3 regions of the Arthrobacter sp. ISL-69 genome follow, and region 1 is predicted to be linked to each of the others. Evidence: riboswitches for the same ligand, from Rfam matches in the RefSeq annotation. Region 1 holds a riboswitch; each other region holds the start of a gene.
What was found. Region 1 has a riboswitch for S-adenosylmethionine ahead of J7I79_RS12060 (O-acetylhomoserine aminocarboxypropyltransferase/cysteine synthase family protein). Riboswitches for the same ligand answer to the same signal wherever they lie in the genome.
Positions count from the first base shown of each region.

Region 2: another riboswitch for S-adenosylmethionine. It lies ahead of J7I79_RS02700 (DUF1737 domain-containing protein); the one in region 1 lies ahead of J7I79_RS12060 (O-acetylhomoserine aminocarboxypropyltransferase/cysteine synthase family protein).
Region 3: another riboswitch for S-adenosylmethionine. It lies ahead of J7I79_RS10850 (aminotransferase class V-fold PLP-dependent enzyme); the one in region 1 lies ahead of J7I79_RS12060 (O-acetylhomoserine aminocarboxypropyltransferase/cysteine synthase family protein).

Region 1 covers NZ_JAGGPO010000017.1:188,597-195,208, forward strand. The annotation lists gene J7I79_RS12045 (zinc-dependent alcohol dehydrogenase family protein) at 1-512, opposite strand, end outside; gene J7I79_RS12050 (MFS transporter) at 532-1,914, opposite strand; gene J7I79_RS12055 (homoserine O-acetyltransferase) at 2,084-3,235, opposite strand; SAM riboswitch class IV at 3,248-3,363, opposite strand; partial or broken gene J7I79_RS12060 (O-acetylhomoserine aminocarboxypropyltransferase/cysteine synthase family protein) at 3,501-4,479, opposite strand; SAM riboswitch class IV at 4,520-4,635, opposite strand; gene J7I79_RS12065 (VOC family protein) at 4,794-5,432, shown strand; gene J7I79_RS12070 (CPBP family intramembrane glutamic endopeptidase) at 5,556-6,323, opposite strand; gene J7I79_RS12075 (histidine phosphatase family protein) at 6,417-6,612, shown strand, end outside.
Region 2 covers NZ_JAGGPO010000005.1:357,651-364,262, forward strand. The annotation lists gene J7I79_RS02685 (PLP-dependent cysteine synthase family protein) at 1-874, opposite strand, end outside; gene J7I79_RS02690 (aromatic amino acid ammonia-lyase) at 877-2,463, opposite strand; gene J7I79_RS02695 (NtaA/DmoA family FMN-dependent monooxygenase) at 2,468-3,763, opposite strand; SAM riboswitch class IV at 4,007-4,120, shown strand; gene J7I79_RS02700 (DUF1737 domain-containing protein) at 4,134-4,457, shown strand; gene J7I79_RS02705 (rhodanese-like domain-containing protein) at 4,454-4,864, shown strand; gene J7I79_RS02710 (O-succinylhomoserine sulfhydrylase) at 4,865-6,073, shown strand; gene J7I79_RS24875 (methyltransferase family protein) at 6,337-6,612, shown strand, end outside.
Region 3 covers NZ_JAGGPO010000015.1:220,042-226,653, forward strand. The annotation lists gene J7I79_RS10830 (DoxX family protein) at 42-590, shown strand; gene aroA (3-phosphoshikimate 1-carboxyvinyltransferase) at 597-1,973, shown strand; gene J7I79_RS10840 (ribosome small subunit-dependent GTPase A) at 1,963-3,078, shown strand; gene hisN (histidinol-phosphatase) at 3,190-4,002, shown strand; SAM riboswitch class IV at 4,195-4,308, shown strand; gene J7I79_RS10850 (aminotransferase class V-fold PLP-dependent enzyme) at 4,343-5,770, shown strand; gene J7I79_RS10855 (class I SAM-dependent methyltransferase) at 5,834-6,607, shown strand.

The DNA.
Region 1 (6,612 bases):
GCAACGGTGTCCGGGACGTCGTCGCCGATCACAACGACGGATTCCCGGGCCACCACGGCATAGTCCGCAAAGGCTGACACCCCGAGGTGGTGGTTGATCCGCTCCCCCGCCGGTGTCCGCAGCAGTGCCTCACCGTGCAGGAGGTCACCTGAGCCGTTGACCTCCGCGGCGCGGTGGCACAGGGCCGGGCGGCCCGCACGGCACGCCCGGCAGTTTCCGCAGCTGGGGACGAAGACCAGCACCACGTGGTCGCCTTCGGAGACGTCGTCGACGCCCTCGCCGACGGCCACCACCCGTCCCACGGCCTCATGGCCGAGCGCCATCGGCAGTGGCCGGACGCGGGAGCCGTCCACCACCGAAAGGTCCGAGTGACACAGGCTGGAGTAGGTGATGGCAACGCCGAGCTCGCCCGGCCGCGGTTCGGGCTGGTCCAGTTCCTGGATCAGCAGCGGACGGGCTGCGGTGTAGCCGGTTCCGGCGGGAACCGTGGCGTAGAGGACTGCCGCTCGCATGGAGGCTGTTTCCTTGCTCTTACTTCTTGCCGGAGGCAAGAAGGTCCGCCGTGCCCTGGGCGTCCGCGGCATCGACGTCGTGCAGGGAAATGCCGCGCGTCTCCTTGAGGAAGTACACGGAAACCGCCGTCACGATGCAGGCGCCCAGCAGGTACAGCGCCACCGGGGTGGAGGACTTGAAGCTGCTCAGCAGGGCGGTGGCGATGATCGGAGCCAGCGAACCGGCCACGATCGAGGTGACCTGGTAGCCCAGCGATACGCCCGAATACCGCATCCGGGTGGGGAACATCTCGGCCATGATGGACGGCTGGCCGGCGTACATCAGCGCGTGGAAGAGCAGACCGATGGTGATGGCGGCAAGGATGATGAGGTCGTTCCCGGTGTCCATCATGGGGAAGGCGAAGAAGCCCCAGGTGCCGCCGAGGATCGCACCCGCCATGTACACCGGGCGGCGTCCGAATGCGTCCGACATCTTGCCCACCATGGGCACTGCACAGAAGTGGATGAAGTGTGCCACGAGCAACAGGAGGAGGATCCTGGACGTGTCAGTCTGGACCACGACCTTCAGGTAGGTGATGGAGAACGTGACAACAAGGTAGTAGAGAATGTTTTCCGCGAACCGCAGGCCCATGGCGGTGAAGACACCGCGCGGGTAGCGGCGGAAGACTTCGGCAACGCCGTAACCCTTCTTTTCCACGGTGACTTCCTTGCGGGCCTCGAGGAAGATGGGGGCGTCCTGGACCTTGGTGCGGATGTAGTAGCCGACGATCACGATCACCGCGGACAGCCAGAAGGCCACGCGCCAGCCCCAGCCGAGGAAGTCGGCGGAGGACAACGTGGAGGAAAGCGTGAACAGCACGCCGGTGGCCAGGAGGTTGCCCATGGGAACGGCGGACTGCGGCCAGCTGGACCAGAATCCGCGCGACTTGCTGGGGCTGTGTTCGGCTACGAGCAGGACGGCGCCGCCCCATTCACCGCCGACGGCGAAGCCCTGCGCGAAGCGCAGGAACACCAGCAGGGCCGGAGCCCAGTAGCCGATCTGCGCGAAGGTGGGCAGGCAGCCCATGGCGAAGGTGGAGACGCCCACCAGGATGATGCTCAGCTGGAGCAGCTGCTTGCGGCCGAACTTGTCGCCGAAGTGGCCGAAGACGATGCCGCCGATGGGGCGGGCCACGAAGCCCACCGCGTACGTGACGAAGGCGGCAATGATCCCGTCCAGTTCCGTGCCGGAATTGGGGAAGAACATCTTGCCGAAGACCAGGGTGGCCGCGGACGCGTAGAGGAAGAACTCATACCATTCGACAACGGTGCCGGCCATCGAGGCCGTTACCACCTTCTTCAGCCCGGAGGCCTTGACGTCAGTCTCATCCGTGCGCCTTGCGGCAGAGTTTTGTGTGCTCATTGTGAACTCCTTCGGCGTCTCCGTCGACACCATGTGGACCATTCCGTAGGGACGCGTGTGATGTGCACCACCAACGCGTCGGTCCCCTAGAGTATGGGCTCACATTGCCGCAGGCTCAACGCCCTTTTCTGCAGGACAGCTCTGCATAAATGCACATTGAGCCGGCGGGCTACGCGAAGAAGTTCTGCCGAAGCTGGGTGTTGAGCTGGCCGATCTCGGTCAGGAATCCGTCGTGGCCGATGGGCGCCTCGATCACGTGCACCGGCACTTCACCCGGGAGCGCAGCTGCCAGTTCGTGGGACTGCGCGGGGAAATACAGCCGGTCAGTGTCCACGGCTGCAATGAAGAACTCCGCCGTGGACTGTGCCAGCGCCTCCGTCAGCGAGCCGCGGCCCCGGACCACGTCGTGGCTCATGAGCGCTTCCGTGATGGCGATGTAGCTGTTGGCATCGAACCGCCGGACCAGCTTGGTGCCCTGGTGGTCCAGGTAGCTCTCCACCTGGTAGCGGCCGCGATCCCCCAGCGAGACTGCCTGGAGCGGCGCTTCGCCGCCCTGGGCACTGCGGCCGAAGCGGGTCTCGAACTCGTTCGCGGAGCGGTACGTGATATGCGCAATCCTGCGGGCAAGGGCCAGGCCGGCTTCCGGCTCGGCGCCGCCGTAGTAGTCGCCGCCGTTGAAGTTGACGTCCTGGCGGATGGCGAGGGTCTGTGCCTGGGCAAAGGCGATCTGCTCGGCGGTGCTGCTGGCGCCAATGGAAATCACGCCGCAGCGCCGGACCCGGTCCGGGTAACTGACGGCCCATTCCAGGGCGCGGGCTCCGCCCATCGATCCGCCCAGTACCGCGTACCAGCTCCCGATGCCCAGGGCGTCTGCCAGCCGCGCCTCGGCCGCCGTCGTGTCCCGCAGGGTGACCAAGGGAAAGCGTGAGCCCCACGGCTTCCCGTCCGGAGCAGGAGTGGAGGGGCCGGTGGAGCCGTAGCAGCCGCCCACGATGTTGATGGAGATCACGAAGTACTTGTCGGTATCAACCGGCGCGCCCGGACCGGCAAGCTGCTCCCACCAGCCTTCCTCGTCACTGGCTCCCCTCGTCACGTGGGTGCTGCCGGTCAGCGCGTGCTGCACCAGCACGGCGTTGGAGCGGTCCGGGTTCAGCGTGCCCCACGTTTCGTAGGCGAGGGTAACGTCGGGCAGGTGCCCTCCCGCTTCGAGGTCAAGGCCGCCGATGCTCAGGAACTTGACGGTGCCATCAGGAACTGTGTTGGTTTTCACTTCGTGAACGTTTGTTTCGGGTACACCGCTGCGGGTGACGGCAATCGTCATCTGAGGACCTCTTCTTCGCGCTTGCCCGCCGCCAACTGGCCGGCAGGCCAGGTCTTCACCCGGGGCACCCCGCCGCGGAAGGAGGGTTGCCGGCCAGCAAGCCGGGGCTGTCGCTGGCACTCATGACCTGTAGTGAGTCTACGAAATGCGTCCCGGCAATGGCGAAGATTGTGACACCAATATGACTCCCGGCGTCGAGGCGCCGGGAGTCATACGGGGTCAGCACTGCGGCGGCGGGCCCTCCCGCGCAGCCGCCGCCGTTCCCTTAGGCGCCTTTGGCGGCGCGGAAACCGGCGTCGAGGTCAGCGATGATGTCATCGATGTGTTCCAGCCCCACGGAGAGCCGGACCAGACCCGGCGTCACGCCCGCCACGGCCTGCTGTTCGGCTGTCAGTTGGCTTTTCGTGGTCGACGCCGGGTGGATGACCAGGGAGCGCACGTCACCGATGTTCGGCACATGGGAGTGAAGTTCCAAGGCGTCCACGAACCGCCTGCCTGCCTCGGCCCCGCCGGCGATGTTGAACGAGACGATGGCGCCGGTGCCCATGGGCCCGTACTTGCGGTCGCGCTCGTACCAGGGGCTGGACGGCAGCCCCGCATAGGCGACGGATTCGACGTCGGACCGGGCTTCGAGCCATTCGGCGACGCTCACTGCGTTGGCAACGTGAGTTGCCCGAGTCCACGATCACTCCGGCAATCGCACTGCCGTGGCCGCCAAGGTACTTCGTTGCCGAGTGGACCACGATGTCCGCGCCCCACTCCAGCGGCCGGATGGGGTACGGCGTGGACAGCGTGTTGTCCACGATCAGCGGCACGCCGGCTTCATGGGCGGCGGGCGAGACCCCCTCAATGTCCAGGACGTCCTGGCGGGGGTTGGACACCACCTCGGCGAAGAACAGCTTGGTGTTGGGCCGGACTGCGTCCTTCCACTGCTGCAGGTTGTCCGGATCCTCCACGAACGTCACGGAGATGCCGAACTTCTTCAGGGTGTGGGCCAGCAGGTTGTACGTGCCGCCGTAGAGGCTGGGGCTGGCCACCACGTGGTCGCCGGCTTCGGCGACGTTGAGGATGGCGAACGTTTCGGCAGCCTGACCCGAGCTGAGCAGGAGGGCTGCAGGGCCACCTTCGAGGCTGGCCACGCGCTGTTCGACGGCGTCCTGGGTGGGGTTGCCGATCCGCGTGTAGATGGGCGCAAGCTCGGCCAGCGCAAAGCGGTTGGCTGCACTTTCGGCGCTCGGAAACACCAACGACGTCGTCTGGTAGATCGGCAGCGCCCTGGCACCGGTGGCACGCTTGCCGCCCGGCGGATGCCGGAGGGCCAGGTCCTCACCCGGGGCACCCCACCGCGGAACGAGGGTTGCCGGCCAGCAAGCCGGGGCTCAATGCTGGCGCTCATGACCTGGGCCCAGTCTAGGAACGTGAATATGCGCGAACAGCTTTGTGACGAAGGACGTCAGCCGTGCGATTTCGTGCGCTTCAGGCCGGCCCGGGAGGACATCCCATCAAGGTTAGGGGAACCTTAGCTGAGAGCTCCATCACAAAGTGCCAAGATGAGGGCATGCGCATGGATCACGTCTCTTACGCCTGTGAACAGGATGGCTTGGCAGCCACCACCGAACGTATTTCGTCCGCCCTCGGCGTCGAAGCCGTAAAGGGCGGGGTGCACCCCCGTTTCGGCACCCGCAACATGATAATCCCGCTTGCCGGGCACAAATACCTGGAGGTCGTGGAGGTCCTGGACCACCCGGCATCCGACAAGGCTCCCTTCGGACAGGCTGTCCGGGCCCGCTCGGCAGCAGGCGGCGGTTGGATGGGCTGGTGCGTCGAAGTGGACGACCTGGCACCGTTCGAAGAACGCCTGGGCCGTTCAGCCGTCAACGGCAACCGCAAGTTCCCCGACGGCCGCGAACTCGTCTGGAAGCAGATCGGCATCCTGGGCCTCATTGCGGACCCGCAGGTGCCGTACATGCTCAAGTGGGAAGGTGATCCGGACCTTCACCCGTCCAACGCCTACCCAAGCAACGTCAAGATGTCCAGCCTCACCATTGCCGGCTCTGCGGAGCGGGTCACGGAGTGGCTGGGCGAACCGGTGGAAAGGCCGCTGGAGGATGTCGCAGTGAACTGGGTCGCCCCGCACGGGACGCCGGGAATCCTCTCCGTCACTTTCGAAACCGCCTCCGGGGCAGTAATCATCTGATCCTGATCCACCGTGTGGTCCGTTACGGGCCACGGGCAGCGTGCTGCCCCTGAACTTCGGCCGCTATCAGCGGGTGCCAAGGACGTCACCCACCGATAGCGGCCGAATCCTTTTAACGGACGGCTAGCCCAGCCCGATGGCCTTGCCGAAGAGGCTGAAGCCGACGAAGGCCACGATGTCCAGCAGTGCGTGGGCGATCACCAGCGGCATAACGCGGCGGGTCTTGGTGTAGATCCAGGCAAACACGACGCCCATCACGGCGTTGCCGATGAAGGGGCCGAAGCCCTGGTAGAGGTGATAGCTGCCCCGGAGCATGGAGCTGGCGAAGATGGCCAATGGCATGCTCCAGCCGAATTTGCCGAGCCGGTCCAGCAGGTACCCCACCACGATGACTTCCTCGACGATGCCGTGCCGTACGGCGGACAGGATCAGCACGGGGATGGTCCACCAGTAGGCGTCCAGTGCGCTGGGAATGATGGCGGTGGTGATGCCCAGCGCCCGGCCGGCGGCGTAGAGCCCCAGGGACGGAATGCCGATCAGCGCGGCGAGGCCCAGCCCCTGCAGCAGGTCCTTGCCGGGACGGGCGAAGTTGAAACCCAGTCTGCGGAAGGCCGAAGCACCGGACTCCCCTGCCGGCCGGTGCTCGGTGAGGAAGTAGATCACCAGCAGCACCGGCACCAGCGCGAACACAATGTCCAACAGCTGGTACGTGAGGTCGAAGTATTCGCGGGTGCTCTGCGAGCGGTTAAGGGTGGAGGTGCCCTCCGCCAGGGGTGCGCGCGTCAGCTTGTCCAGCAGTTGCACCACCGAATACACGGCGGACTGCCCCAGCGACAGACCCAGGACAATCCAGACTTCAATCCGCAGACGACGGCGGGAGGGAACCAGCATGTTCCTATCTTGCCTCCACTTTCTGGTTCTTTCCTGTCCGCGGCGTGCCGACCCTCCGCGGCCGCTCCCCTGCCGGGCCTATGCTTGGAGTTTATGAGTGCGCCCGGAAAAATCATCATGATCCGGCATGGCCAGTCCGCCGCCAATGCCGACACCTCCATTTATAACCGGGTGCCCGATTACCGGATACCGCTGACGGAGCTCGGTCTGGAACAGGCAAAGGCCGCCGGTGAGCAGGTCCGGCGGGAACTGGACGGGCGGCGGGTGTGTGTTTACGTCTCGCCCTATC
Region 2 (6,612 bases), on a different contig from region 1:
TAAGCCCGGACGACGGGCCGAGGGACAGTCCCTCCTCGTTCAGCAGCCGGTGCTCCGTGGTGTACACCTCGTTGTTGGGAACGCGCAGGAAGCGGTCCACGACGCTGCGGTCAAAGATCTTGGGCCACTCTGCTTCCGGCCAGGAATTTCCCACACCGTCCACCAGGATTTCGCCGGGGTGCCCGCCGCTGTACACGGAACCAACGGGATCGGCGGCGACCACCTCAACATGGCCTCCCGTTTTCTCCTTCAGGTACCGGCCGTTTCCGCTGATGGTTCCGCCGGTGCCGATTCCTGCCACGAAATGCGTTATTTTGCCGGACGTCTGCTGCCAGATCTCCGGTGCCGTCCCTTCGTAGTGGGCCAGCGGGTTGGCGGAGTTGTCGAACTGCTGCGGCCGCCAGGCACCGGGAAGGTCCGCCGTGATCCGGGCCGCGACCGCCCGCGCATTCTCGGGTGACTCTGACGGTGCGGTCCAGTCTGTCACCACCACTTTCGCGCCATAGCGGTACAGCGCCGCGAGCTTTTCGGATGAGATGGTGTCCCCCGTCACGACGACGACGGGATGCCCGGTCAGCGCGCCGATCAGAGCCAGTCCTATCCCGGTGTTCCCCGACGTGCTCTCCACAATGGTTGCCCCCGGCCGGAGCTCGCCGCTGCGCTCAGCGGCGCGGACCATGCTCAGGGCCGTCCGGTCCTTGATGGAGCCGCCGGGATTGTCGGATTCGAGTTTGACGTAGACGGTGCTGCCCAGGCCCTTGCTGAGGACGTTCAGCGGCACCAGCGGCGTGTTTCCCACCTGCGCCAGGACGGCCGCGGCGTCCGCCGCAACATCAGCTTCCTGAACCGCGTGCCTGCCTGTCATTGTGCTCATGGCTACCTTTCCGCCCCGCCGTTGTGGTCACCGTTCAGGGCACGGCCCAGCACGGTTCCCACGGCGCCGTTCAGTTCGATGCGCGCCTCTTCCACCAGCGCCGCCGCCGGCAGGTGCCGGGCCAGCAGGCCCGAAAGGCGCTCGACGACGGCGCCCGTCCCCTTCCCCAGCGGCCGCACCGCCCGCGCTTCGGCCCCGCCCAGCAGGTACGCGGCCGTGAGTGCCTCGATGGCGAGTAGCTTTTCAGCCGCGTCCACGGAGCGCTCCAGGAGTTGGAGTGCCAGCGGAGCCAGCGTTGAGTGGTCTTCGATATCCGCGGACAACGTGGGCGCCCCGAGGGTCGCCGGCGCAGCGAGGACCTTGAGCTCGGACAGCAGGCCGGCTGCCGAGTACCAGAGCAGACCTGGCAGCTCTTCCGGTTCCAGCGCGGCACCGTTCCTGGCGGCCTCGAGGTGACGCTGGCGGATGCGCCGCTGCGGCGGGTAGAGCTTGGCGATCCGCCGTTCGCTGCTGATTCCCAGATGGGCCAGCCCAAGGCGCAGGCCTTCGAACGCCAGCGCAAGCTGCATGGGCTGGAAATTCCCGCCGGACACCATCCGCCCCGAGCCGAGATCGGTGAGGGGGTTGTCGCCGCGGCCGTTGAGCTCCACCTCCAGGGCGTCTTCCAAGGCGGTAGCCTGCCACCGGAAAGCTCCGTGGGTCTGGGGTGCGGCCCGGAAGGAGAGCGCGTCCTGCACTGACGCCTCCCGCGTCGGGTCCTCCAGCCATCCGCCCTCGAGCAGCCGCCGGACATTGCCTGCCGTGACCGCCTGGCCGTCTACCGCCTTGGCCGCCTGCACCGCCGGCGAAAACGGGCTGAGGTTGCCGCCGCCGTCGTGCCTTGCCGTTGCCTCAAGCGACAGCGCAAGCGCGATGTCCGCGAGATCGGCGAGCCGCAGGATCCGGTGCAGCACCAGCGCGCCCACCCCGATCGAATAGGAGTTGGAGCTGACCAGGGCCAGGGCCTCGCCGGGTGCCAGTTCCAGCGGCGCCAGCCCGGCGTCCGCAAGGGCCTGCCCGCCGGGCACCAGCTTCCCGTCCGGCGCCACCGTCTGGCCTTCCCCGATGGCGACGGCGGCCACGGCGGCGAGGTGGGTCAGGTCGGCCGAACCCACGGACCCGTCGCGCGGGATGGCGGGGACCACTCCCCTGTTCAGCATTTCGGCATAGAAGCGGGCAGTTTCGGGCCGGACGCCGGAGCCGCCGCGGCTGAAGCCCACGAGCCGTGCCAGCATAACGGCCCGGACCTCGTCCCGGTCCAGGGGGTCGCCCACACCGCTGTTGTGGTACCGCACCACCTGCACCTGGTAGGCAAGGATCGATGTGTCCTCTACAGCGGTGTCACGCCCGGAACCCAGCAAGGTGTTGAGGCCGTAGACGCGGTGGCCGGACTCGATGGCCTGCTGCACCACCTCACGCGAGAGCCCGATCAGCCCCAGGGCGTCAGTACTCAGGACGAATTTCACCGCCGGATCGGCCGCTGCCTCCGCGACGTCCCTGGCGCGCAGGTGGGCCGTGCCGATCAGGAAGTTGCCGCTGCCGTTGCCCATGGGCCTAGAAGTCGCGCAGGTTCCGGCGGAAGCCGCCGTCACCATAGCTTGTTCGGAGCAGCCCCCGGCGCCGCAGCACCGGCGCCAGGCGGTCCAGCACCCCGTGAACCGTGGCCGGGTCCACGAAGCCGGAGAACAGGAAACCGTCCCCGCCCACCTGCGCCCCAGTCTCCTCGAGGTAGTCCGCAATCTCTTCGGCGGTGCCGATGATGCTGTCCCCGGCGCCGCCGCTGCGGGCCTGCAGGAGTTGGCGCAGCGTGGACCCGGGCGGACCGGCCTTGGCGAAATGGTCCAGGGTGCCCTGGTTGCTGTTCGTGGTGAGTTCGGGGAGCGGGGCGTCGAGGTCGAACTGCTTGAAGTCGATCACGGAGAGGTAGGAGATGGAATTCAGCTGGCTGTCGATGTCGCGCTGCGTGAGCTGCCGGCGCTGCTCCCGGAGCTCCTCAGCTTCGGCGCGGGAACCCACCACGGTGGGTTTGAGGACGTACAGCACCTTGACATCGTCGGCGTTCCGCCCGGCCGCGGCTGCCTCGGCGCGGATCGAATCGCGGTACGCCTTCATGCCGTCCACACCCCTCGCCAGGGCAATGGCGACGTCGGCGTTGCCGCCCGCGAACGCCTTGCCCCGCGGGGACGCGCCGGCCTGGACCAGCACCGGTTCCTCGGGCAGCGGCGCGGTGTTCAGCGGCCCCCGGACCTTGAAGAACTCGCCGTCGTGGTTGATCGGGTGGACCTTCGTGTGGTCCGCGAACACGCCCGCTTCCGCGTCCTCCAGGATGGCGTCCGGCTCCCAGCTGCGCCAGAGCCTGCGCACCACGTCCACGAATTCCTCCGCCTTCTCGTAGCGGAGGTCATGCTCGATCTGCTGGTCCAGGCCGTAGTTCTGCGCGGCAAGATCGCTGCCGGAGGTCACCACGTTCCAGCCCAGCTGCCCGTTGGAGAAGTGCTGCAGCGTCGCCAGCAGCCGCGCAGCTGTGAACGGCGGGTAGAAAGACGCGCTCACCGTGGGAACAATGCCGAGGTGTTCCGTGGCGGAGAGCAGGTACGGAACCAGGGCCAGCGGATCGTGCTTGGGTGCGAAGGACGCCTGGGCCAGCGACACCTTGGCGCTCCCGCCGTAGGTGTCCGGCACGGTGAGTGAATCCTCGATGATGAACAGGTCCAGCCCGGCCCGTTCGAATTCCCGCACGGCGTGCTGGTAGAGCGCCGGCTTTTTCCAGTCGTAACCGATGCCGTAACCGGGGGCGCCCCAGCCTTGGACGCCAAATCCGTGACCCACAAACCAACCGAAGTGCAGCATGGGACTGACTGTATTCCCGTTGGATCTGTTCACGGCTGCCTGATTTCATCCGGCGTTACAGCGGTTCGTCTCCCGTCATTATCCTCCCCGCATTGGCATTTGTAACCGCAACACGGGGTCACGTACAGGCCGTTAGTCACCCCCAATTAGCTCCGACGTAATGGCGCATCGCGCGTGGTCCCGTTACGGAAGATGACGACGACGGCGGTGCGGGCCGCCGTCGTAAGTGCTACGTTTTTGGGGAGTAATGAGAACCGGTGCCAAGCCCTGACTGGCCGGTCGGCAACCCTCCCTTTCGCGGCGGGGTGCCTCAGGTGAATACTCGGCATATCGATATTCGAGCTGCAAGCGTGAGAGAAGGAGACCCGTCGTGTCTGACGCCCCCGCCCAACTGGTTCCGGCCGCCGCCCCGGCTGCCGCTGCCCAGGACCAGCCCCAGGAAAAACTGGCGTACCGGCTGATCACCGGCCCGGATGACCGCTCGTTCTGCGAGCGCATCTCCGCGGCGCTGGCCGAAGGCTACGTCCTGCACGGGAGCCCGGCTGCAACGTTCAACGGCGCCAGCGTGATCGTGGCGCAGGCCGTGATCCTGCCCGCGGCCATCGCCACTGCCGACGCAGCCGTGGCAACTGCGGTGGACGAACTGGACTTCGACGTCGAGTTCCCCGGCGACGCTTTCGAGGGGCACGCGTGAGCTACGCCGGAGACCTGAGCCCCCAGGACGCCTGGGCCAAACTGGAACAGGGCGCCGTCCTCGTGGATGTCCGCACCGAGGGTGAGTGGGCGCACATCGGCATCCCGGACACCAAGGCCACGGAAAACGATCCCCTTTTTATCCAGTGGACTTTCCCGGGCGGGATCCCCAACCCGGAATTCATCAACCAGCTGAAGCAGCAGGCCCCGGAGGACACCGGCGTCGAACTGGTGTTCCTCTGCCGTTCCGGCGCCCGGTCGGTCGCCGCAGCCATCGCCGCCACGCAGGCTGGCTTCACCGCCTACAACGTCCTTGAAGGCTTCGAAGGCGAACCGGACCGTTGGGGCGAGCGCACCGTCAACGGCTGGAAGAACCGCGGCCTGCCCACCAACCTCGGAAAGAACTAAGTGACCTTCAACCCCGATGCCGCCGGCTGGAGCCCCGACACCCAGGCTGTCCGCGGCGGCCTTGACCGCACCAATTTCCAGGAAACCACCGAGCCGATCTTCCTGAACTCCGGCTTCGTGTACGAATCCGCGGCAGCTGCCGAGCGCGCCTTCACGGGCGAGGACGAACGGTTCGTCTACTCCCGCTACGGCAACCCGTCGGTGGCCACCTTCCAGGAGCGCCTCCGGCTGCTCGAGGGCACCGAGGCGTGCTTCGCGACGGCGTCCGGCATGTCCGCCGTGTTCACGGCACTGGGCGCCTTGCTCGCCGCCGGCGACCGGGTTGTGGCTGCACGCTCGCTGTTCGGCTCGTGTTTCGTCATCCTGAACGAGATCCTGCCGCGGTGGGGCGTGGAAACGGTGTTCGTCGACGGACCGGACCTGGACCAGTGGCGCGCCGCCTTGGCAGAGCCGACGACCGCCGTGTTCTTCGAGTCGCCGTCCAACCCCATGCAGGAGATCGTGGACATCGCCGCGGTCAGCGAACTGGCGCATGCGGCAGGGGCAACGGTAGTGGTCGACAATGTCTTCGCCACTCCCCTGCTCCAGCGCTGCGGCGACCTCGGCGCCGACGTGGTGGTGTACTCCGGCACCAAGCACATTGACGGCCAGGGCCGGGTCCTGGGCGGCGCCATCCTGGGCACCAAGGAGTTCATCGACGGCCCGGTCAAGCAGCTCATGCGCCACACCGGACCGGCGCTTTCCGCGTTCAACGCCTGGGTACTGGCCAAGGGCCTGGAAACCATGGCGCTGCGCGTCAACCACTCCTCGGCCTCGGCCCTCCGCCTGGCCGAATGGCTCGAAGAGCAGCCCGCCGTCAGCTGGGTCAAGTACCCGCTGCTGAAGTCACACCCGCAGTACGAACTGGCAGCAAAGCAGATGAAAGCCGGCGGGACCGTGCTCACGCTGGAGCTGTCGCCGTCCGCGGGCCGTACGGCGAAAGAGGCCGCCTTCGCGCTGCTGGACTCGCTGCGGATCATCGACATCTCCAACAACCTCGGCGATGCGAAGTCGCTCATCACCCACCCCGCCACCACCACCCACCGTGCCATGGGTCCGGAAGGCCGTGCGGCCATCGGGCTGAGCGACGGTGTGGTCCGTCTCTCGGTAGGACTCGAGGATGTTGACGACCTGATCCGGGACCTGGAACAGGCACTGAAGCGGATCTAGCCGTGTCCTGGCGGACGCTGGCCTCGAATATTCCGCTACCGGAGCAGAACCTGCTAGGCATAGCCGCCGGCCTGCTGCTGCAGCGCGTCCTGCCCTTGCGCCTGGACGGCGGGACGAACCGCGTTGCGCCGGGCACCGGGCGGCCGGGCACGCGGCGGCCACACGCCGGCGGGCAGCGCCTCGCCGGGCAAAAGGTCATTGGCCTCGGTGCCATGGCAGCGGGGTGCTTCGTAATCGGCTGGTCTTGGGCAGCCGCCCGCGGGATGCGCCTGGCGGACCCCAGCGTGCTGGTCGCTTCAGGGCCCTATGCGCTCTGCCGCAACCCGATGTACGTCGGATGGTCCCTCCTTCACCTAGGGATGGGCCTGGTGCGGGATGACGCGTGGACTATAGCCGCCCTCCCGTATTCGGCCGCCGCGGTCCACCGGCAGGTACTCCGTGAGGAGTCGCTGCTGGCGGACAAATTCAGCGACAGGTTCGGGTGCTACGAGCGCTCCGTGCCGCGGTACATTCCTGCGTTTGTCAGCCGTGGACGAGGA
Region 3 (6,612 bases), on a different contig from region 1:
CCCGCAGAAGTTCCGCGGCTCGTCCACCCAGGAGGAAATTCATGTCCTTAGTCCGTTTTCTCGCCCGGCCCATGCTGGCTTCCAGTTTCGTCCTCGCCGGCCTGGACAAGCTAAGGAACGCGGATGACACTGCGACGCAGCTGTCCCCGCTGCTGCGGCGTGCGGCGGACTCCCTCCCGTTCGCCACGAACGAAAAGGTGCTGGCCCGGGTCATCGGTGGCACCCAGGTGGGCGCCGGCGTGCTGTTCGCCCTGGGCAAGTCAGCCCGGCTCGCTGCCTCCGTGCTCGCGGTTATTTCAGTTCTGAATGCCTATGTCGAGTGGCGCAGCGCGGATATCACGTCCAAGGAAGCACGGGACGCCCGCCGCACCCAGCTCCTGAAGAACGTCACGCTCACCGGCGGCGTGCTGCTGGCCTCTGTGGACACCGCCGGCAAGCCGAGCCTGGCCTGGCGGGCCGAGCACCTGGCCGCTGATGCCCGCAAGGGTGCCAGCCACCTGACTTCGGACGTCCGCAAGACCACCGGCAAGCAGCTCAAGAAGGCCGACAAGGCTGTCCGCAAAGCCGTGGACCACGCAGTGAAAGCATAGGCACGAATGACAGGCACGGCCCCCACCACCCCGGCTCCCTCAACACCTGCGGACGGAACCCACTGGCCCGCACCGTTCGCCGAAACACCGGTCAACGCGACGGTTACCGTCCCGGGCTCCAAGTCGCTGACCAACAGGTACCTTGTCCTTGCCGCCCTGGCCGACGGCCCGTCCCGCCTCCGCGCACCCCTGCATTCGCGCGACTCCGCACTGATGATCCAGGCCCTGCGCCAGCTGGGAGCCGGTATCCGTGAGGTCCCGGGAGACGGCTCGTTCGGGCCCGATCTGGAGATCACTCCACTCAGCCCGGACGCGGCGGCGGCCGGTACCGCCATCGACTGTGGCCTCGCCGGTACCGTGATGCGCTTCGTCCCCCCGGTGGCTGCGCTCCGCAACGGCACCACCGTATTCGACGGCGATCCGCACGCCCGCAAGCGGCCCATGAACACCATCATCGAGGCACTGGCTGCCCTCGGCGTTGAGGTCACTGCCGCCGACGGGACGAGGCCGACGTCGCTTCCCTTCGTAGTGGAAGGCACGGGCGAAGTGCGCGGCGGCCACCTGGTAATTGACGCGAGCGCATCATCGCAGTTCGTGTCGGCACTGCTCCTCGTGGGCGCGCGTTTCACCGAGGGCCTGCACCTGGAGCACGTCGGCAAGCCCGTGCCGAGCCTGGACCACATCAACATGACCGTGGCCGTTCTGCGCGAAGTCGGCGTGTCCGTCGACGATTCCGTCCCGAACCACTGGATCGTGGCACCCGGCTCCATCCGGGCGTTCGACCGCCGCATTGAACAGGACCTGTCCAACGCCGGTCCCTTCCTCGCCGCGGCGCTGGCAACCGGCGGCACGGTCCGCATTCCCAACTGGCCAACTCCCACCACGCAGGTGGGCGATCTTTGGCGCAGCATCCTGGCAGAGATGGGGGCCAGCGTCACGCTGGAGAACGGGACACTCACGGTCACAGGCGGGCCCGAAATCAAGGGCGCAGACTTCGCCGACACCAGTGAACTGGCGCCGACAGTGGCCGCCTTGTGCGCGCTGGCCACCGGTCCCTCACGGCTCACCGGCATAGCGCACCTCCGGGGCCATGAGACGGACAGGCTTGCCGCCCTCGTCACCGAGATCAACCGCCTGGGCGGGGATGCCGAGGAAACAGCCGATGGCCTGGTGATCCGGCCCGCGAAGCTCCACGGCGGCGTCGTCCACAGCTACGCCGACCACCGCATGGCGACGGCGGGGGCAGTCCTGGGCCTCGCCGTCCACGGAGTCGAAGTCGAAGACATCGGCACCACATCCAAGACCATGCCGGACTTCCCGCAATTGTGGGAAGCCATGCTGACGCAGCTTGGCCGGCAGACGGAACAGGCCAGTGGGGCGTAGCACCGGTTCCTGGGACGAGTCCGATATCCGGATCCGCCCAAACAAAAAAGGTACTCGTCCCCGGACCAAGGACCGGCCCAGCTATGACGACGCCGTGACCGGACGCATCATCACCGTGGACCGCGGCCGCTACACGGCTGTGGTCGGCGAGGATACCGGGAACGAACGCATTGTCATCGCGGCGCGGGCGCGCGAACTGCGCCGTTCGCCGGTGGTGGCCGGTGACTTCGTGTCCCTCGTCGGCGATGTCTCCGGCGAGTCGGACACCCTAGCCAGGCTCGTGAAGATCCAGGACCGCCACACGCTCCTGCGGCGCAGCGCCGATGACACCGACCCGATCGAACGGGCGGTGGTCGCGAACGCCGACCAGCTCGTAGTGGTCGTTGCCGCCGCCAACCCCGAACCGCGCACCGGTTTTATTGACCGCGCCCTGGTGGCGGCCTACGACGCCGGGATCGAGCCGCTGCTCCTCGTCACCAAGGCGGACGTCAAGGACCCCACCGAACTCCTGTCCAACTACAGGCACCTGGACTTCCCCGTGATCATCAGCAGGACCGCCGATGCGGCCGCCTCGGGAATCGATGCGCGCTCCGATGACGGGCTGTCCGCCCGGCTCGACGGCGACGCCGTGTCGCAGCTGCGTGCCCACCTCGACGGCAAGGTGACGGTCATGCTTGGCCATTCCGGGGTGGGCAAGTCCACCATGGTCAACGCCCTGACCGGCGCAGAGCGCGCTACCGGAGGCGTCAACGCCGTCACCGGGCGGGGACGGCACACGTCGTCGTCGGCACTGGCCCTGCGGATCAGTGACGCGCCCGCCGGGAGCTGGATTATCGACACACCGGGCATCCGGTCATTCGGCCTCGCGCACGTGGACCCGGACCGGATCCTCCGGTCCTTTCCCGATCTCGAACCCGGAACGGATGCCTGCGAACGCGGCTGCAAGCATGACTCCTCCGCCGTCAACTGCGGAGTGGACGCCTGGGTGTCCGAAGGGCACGCAGGGCCGTCCGGCGCAGCGCGGCTGGCGTCACTGCGCCGCCTGCTCGGCACCGATCCCCGGATGGACGCTCAGGAAGCCAAGGAGCTCGGCATTGTTTCGTAGCGCCGTTTCGCCGCCTGTGCCCGCGGCCACGCCACGGTGCGGGTTCACGGGCAGCACGGTGCAGGACGTGGCCTCCCAGCCGGCCGGCCGCAGAGACGGTAGTTTGGAAGCATGACCCAACCCGCTTCGAGCTACAACGATGACCTGCGCCTCGCCCATGTCCTGGCCGACTCTGTTGACTCCCAGACCATGAGCCGTTTCAAGGCGCTGGACCTTCAGATTGAAACCAAACCGGACCTTACCCCGGTCACGGATGCTGACAAGGCAGCTGAAGAATCCATCCGCGGACAGCTCTCGCGCTCCCGTCCGCGCGACGCCGTCCTCGGCGAAGAGTTCGGCAGTTCCGGGCATGGTTCCCGCCGCTGGATCATCGATCCGATCGACGGCACCAAGAACTTCGTCCGTGGCGTGCCTGTTTGGGCCACCCTGATTGCCCTCGTGGATGAGGGCGAACCCGTGGTTGGCCTGGTCAGCGCGCCGGCACTGGGCAAGCGCTGGTGGGCCGCGAAGGGCGCCGGCGCCTACATGGGGCGGTCGCTTGCTGCGGCCACGCGACTGAAGGTCTCGAACGTGTCCGAGCTTTCGGACGCTTCACTCTCCTACTCGAGCTTGGGCGGCTGGAAGGAACGCGGCAACCTGGACGAGTTCCTCGGCCTCACCGAGGAGGTCTGGCGGACCCGCGCCTACGGCGACTTCTGGTCCTATTGCATGGTGGCCGAGGGTTGCGTGGACATCGCGTGCGAGCCGGAGCTGAACCTCTACGACATGGCCGCGCTGGTGCCGATTGTCACCGAGGCGGGCGGCCGCTTCACGTCCTTGGAGGGAGTGGACGGCCCCTTCGGCGGAAACGCCCTGGCCACCAACTCGATCCTCCACTCCGAAGTCCTCAAGCGGCTGAACCCGGACCTCGACGACCTCCTCTGACCGGTGCACCGCGCTGGAACCCGGTGCGGACGCTTAGACGGACTGCAGAATAAACGACGGCGGGCACCCCTCCCAAGGGGTGCCCGCCGTCGTTTATTCGGCTGGAACCCGCTTCTCCCGGCATGCGTAACAAACGGCTTAATAATTGGCGTGGCTTTCCCGCGGCGCCGCGAATGTCCTAATCTCGAAACAGGTCACGAGTGCCAGCGCGAAACCCCGGTTTGCTGGCCGGCAACCCTCCATTCGCGGTGGGGTGCCCCGGGTGACGACCAGGCCGGTCCGGAACGGACCCGGCAAGCGCGGATCCCCGGAGTGAGGGGTCCTTTACAGTGAGGTCCCCATGACTACTGCCACTTTCCCCGCAAACCCCGGAACCACGTCCGCGACGGCCGCAGGCCTCCTCGACGAACGCTTCACCATTGCCAAGCGGCCGCTCTCGGCCGTCACCGGTGCCGAGATCCAGGCTCCGCTGATCCAGGGTGGCCACGTCCGCTACGCGAACCTGGACTATGGAGCGTCCGCTCCGGCCCTGTCCGTCGTGTCGGCCTACCTGAACGAAATCCTGCCGTACTACGCCAGCGTTCACCGCGGCGCCGGCTACGCCTCGCAGATCAGCACCTCGGTGTACGAAAACTCCCGGAACATCGTCCGCGCATTCGTCGGCGGGAGGACTGACGATTCCGTCATCTTCACCAGGAACACCACGGACTCCCTGAACCTGCTGGCGGGCTGCCTGCCCGTGGCAGACGGCCGCCACACCGGTGAGGTGCTGTATCTCGACATCGAACACCACGCCAACCTGCTCCCCTGGCAGGGTGTGCCGCACCGCAGCGTTGTTGCCGCTCCCACGCTGAGCGCCACGCTCGAGAACCTGCGCTCCGAGCTCAGCCAGGGCGACATCAGCCTGCTGGCCGTAACGGGCGCCTCCAACGTCACCGGTGAAATCCTCCCTATCCGCGAGCTGGCCGCGCTGGCCCACGAACACGGCGCAAGGATCGTTGTGGACGCGGCACAGCTGGCCCCGCACCGCCGCATCGACATCGCGGCGGACGACGTCGACTACCTCGCCTTCTCGGGCCACAAGCTGTACGCGCCGTTCGGCTCGGGTGTCCTCGTGGGCCGGCCGGACTGGCTCGACGCCGGCACACCCCACCTTGCAGGCGGCGGAGCCGTCCGTGAGGCCCGGCTGGACTCCGTCAGCTGGGCTACCGGACCGGCGCGGCATGAGGGCGGGTCGCCCAACGTCCTTGGTGCAGCCACGCTGGCCCGCGCCACGCAGGTCATCGGTGCGCTGGACCAGGAGCTGTGGCACGCCCACGAGACCGCCATCAGGTCCTTCCTCGTTGAAGGCCTGCGGAAGATCGACGGCGTTACGGTCCACCAGATCTTCAGCGACACCGACCAGGCAACGGACACCATCGGCGTGGTCAACTTCTCGGTCGAGGGCTACGACGCTGGCCTCGTGGCCGCCTACCTTTCCGCGGAACACGGTGTTGGCCTCCGCGACGGCCGCTTCTGCGCCCACCCGCTGCTCAAGCGCTTGGGCCTTCCGTCCGGTTCGCTGCGTGCAAGCTTCGGCGTCGGGTCCAGGCTGGAGGACGCCCAGCGCCTGCTGGCCGGCATCGAGGAACTCCGCCGGACCGGTCTCGGCTGGGACTACGTGGTGGACTCCGGCCGCTGGGTGCCGGCCAACGACACCCGCAGCTACCCGGACTGGGCACCCAACACCCCCGGCACCGCGGGAGCAGCACCCTGCACCGAAGACTAAGGGCCCGGCGTTTGCGGTAAATTCGAGGGGTAAGTAATCCAGCCTGCCCGAAGGAGACTGCACGTGGCACGGGGAGGCCCCAAACTGCACCACCAGCGCCGGTATGAACTCGGACAGAGCTTCCAGGACGGTGGTGAGCGCTATGACCGTGTCCGTCCGGGCTATCCTGCCGATTCCGCGGACTGGCTGATCCGAAGCGTCAACGGGACAGGCGGGGCCGCCAAGGCCGCCGACATCGGAGCCGGGACGGGCAAATTCACCGCCCTGCTGGTGCAGCGTGGTCTCGCGGTCTCCGCAGTGGACCCCTCACCGGACATGCTCGGCCAGCTGCGGCTCGCCCTGCCGGGTGTTCCCGCGGCGGAGGGCACCGCAGAGGCGACCGGACTCGCTGACAGTGCGTTCGACGTCGTAAGCGTTGCCCAGGCGTGGCACTGGTGCGACCCCCTCCTTGCGAGCACGGAACTTTCCCGCATCCTCCGCCCCGGCGGCGTGCTGGGGCTGGTCTGGAACCAGTTGGATACGTCGGTCCCGTGGGTTCACCGGCTCTCCCGGATCATGCATGCCGGCGATGTGCACAAACCGGACTTCCGTCCCGCGATCGGGCCGGAGTTCACCGGGCTTGAGAGCCACCTGACACGCTGGAAAGATCCGGTGACCACCGAGGACATCGTGGAATTGGCGAAGTCCCGCAGCTATTACCTTGCCGCCGGTGAGGGCACCAGGGCCAAAGTCCGGGACAACCTGGACTGGTACCTCCACGAGCATCTGGCCCACTCGCGCGGGGACGTCGTCGGGCTCCCCTACCTGACCCAGACCTGGCGGGCGTTCAAAGCATGAGTCCT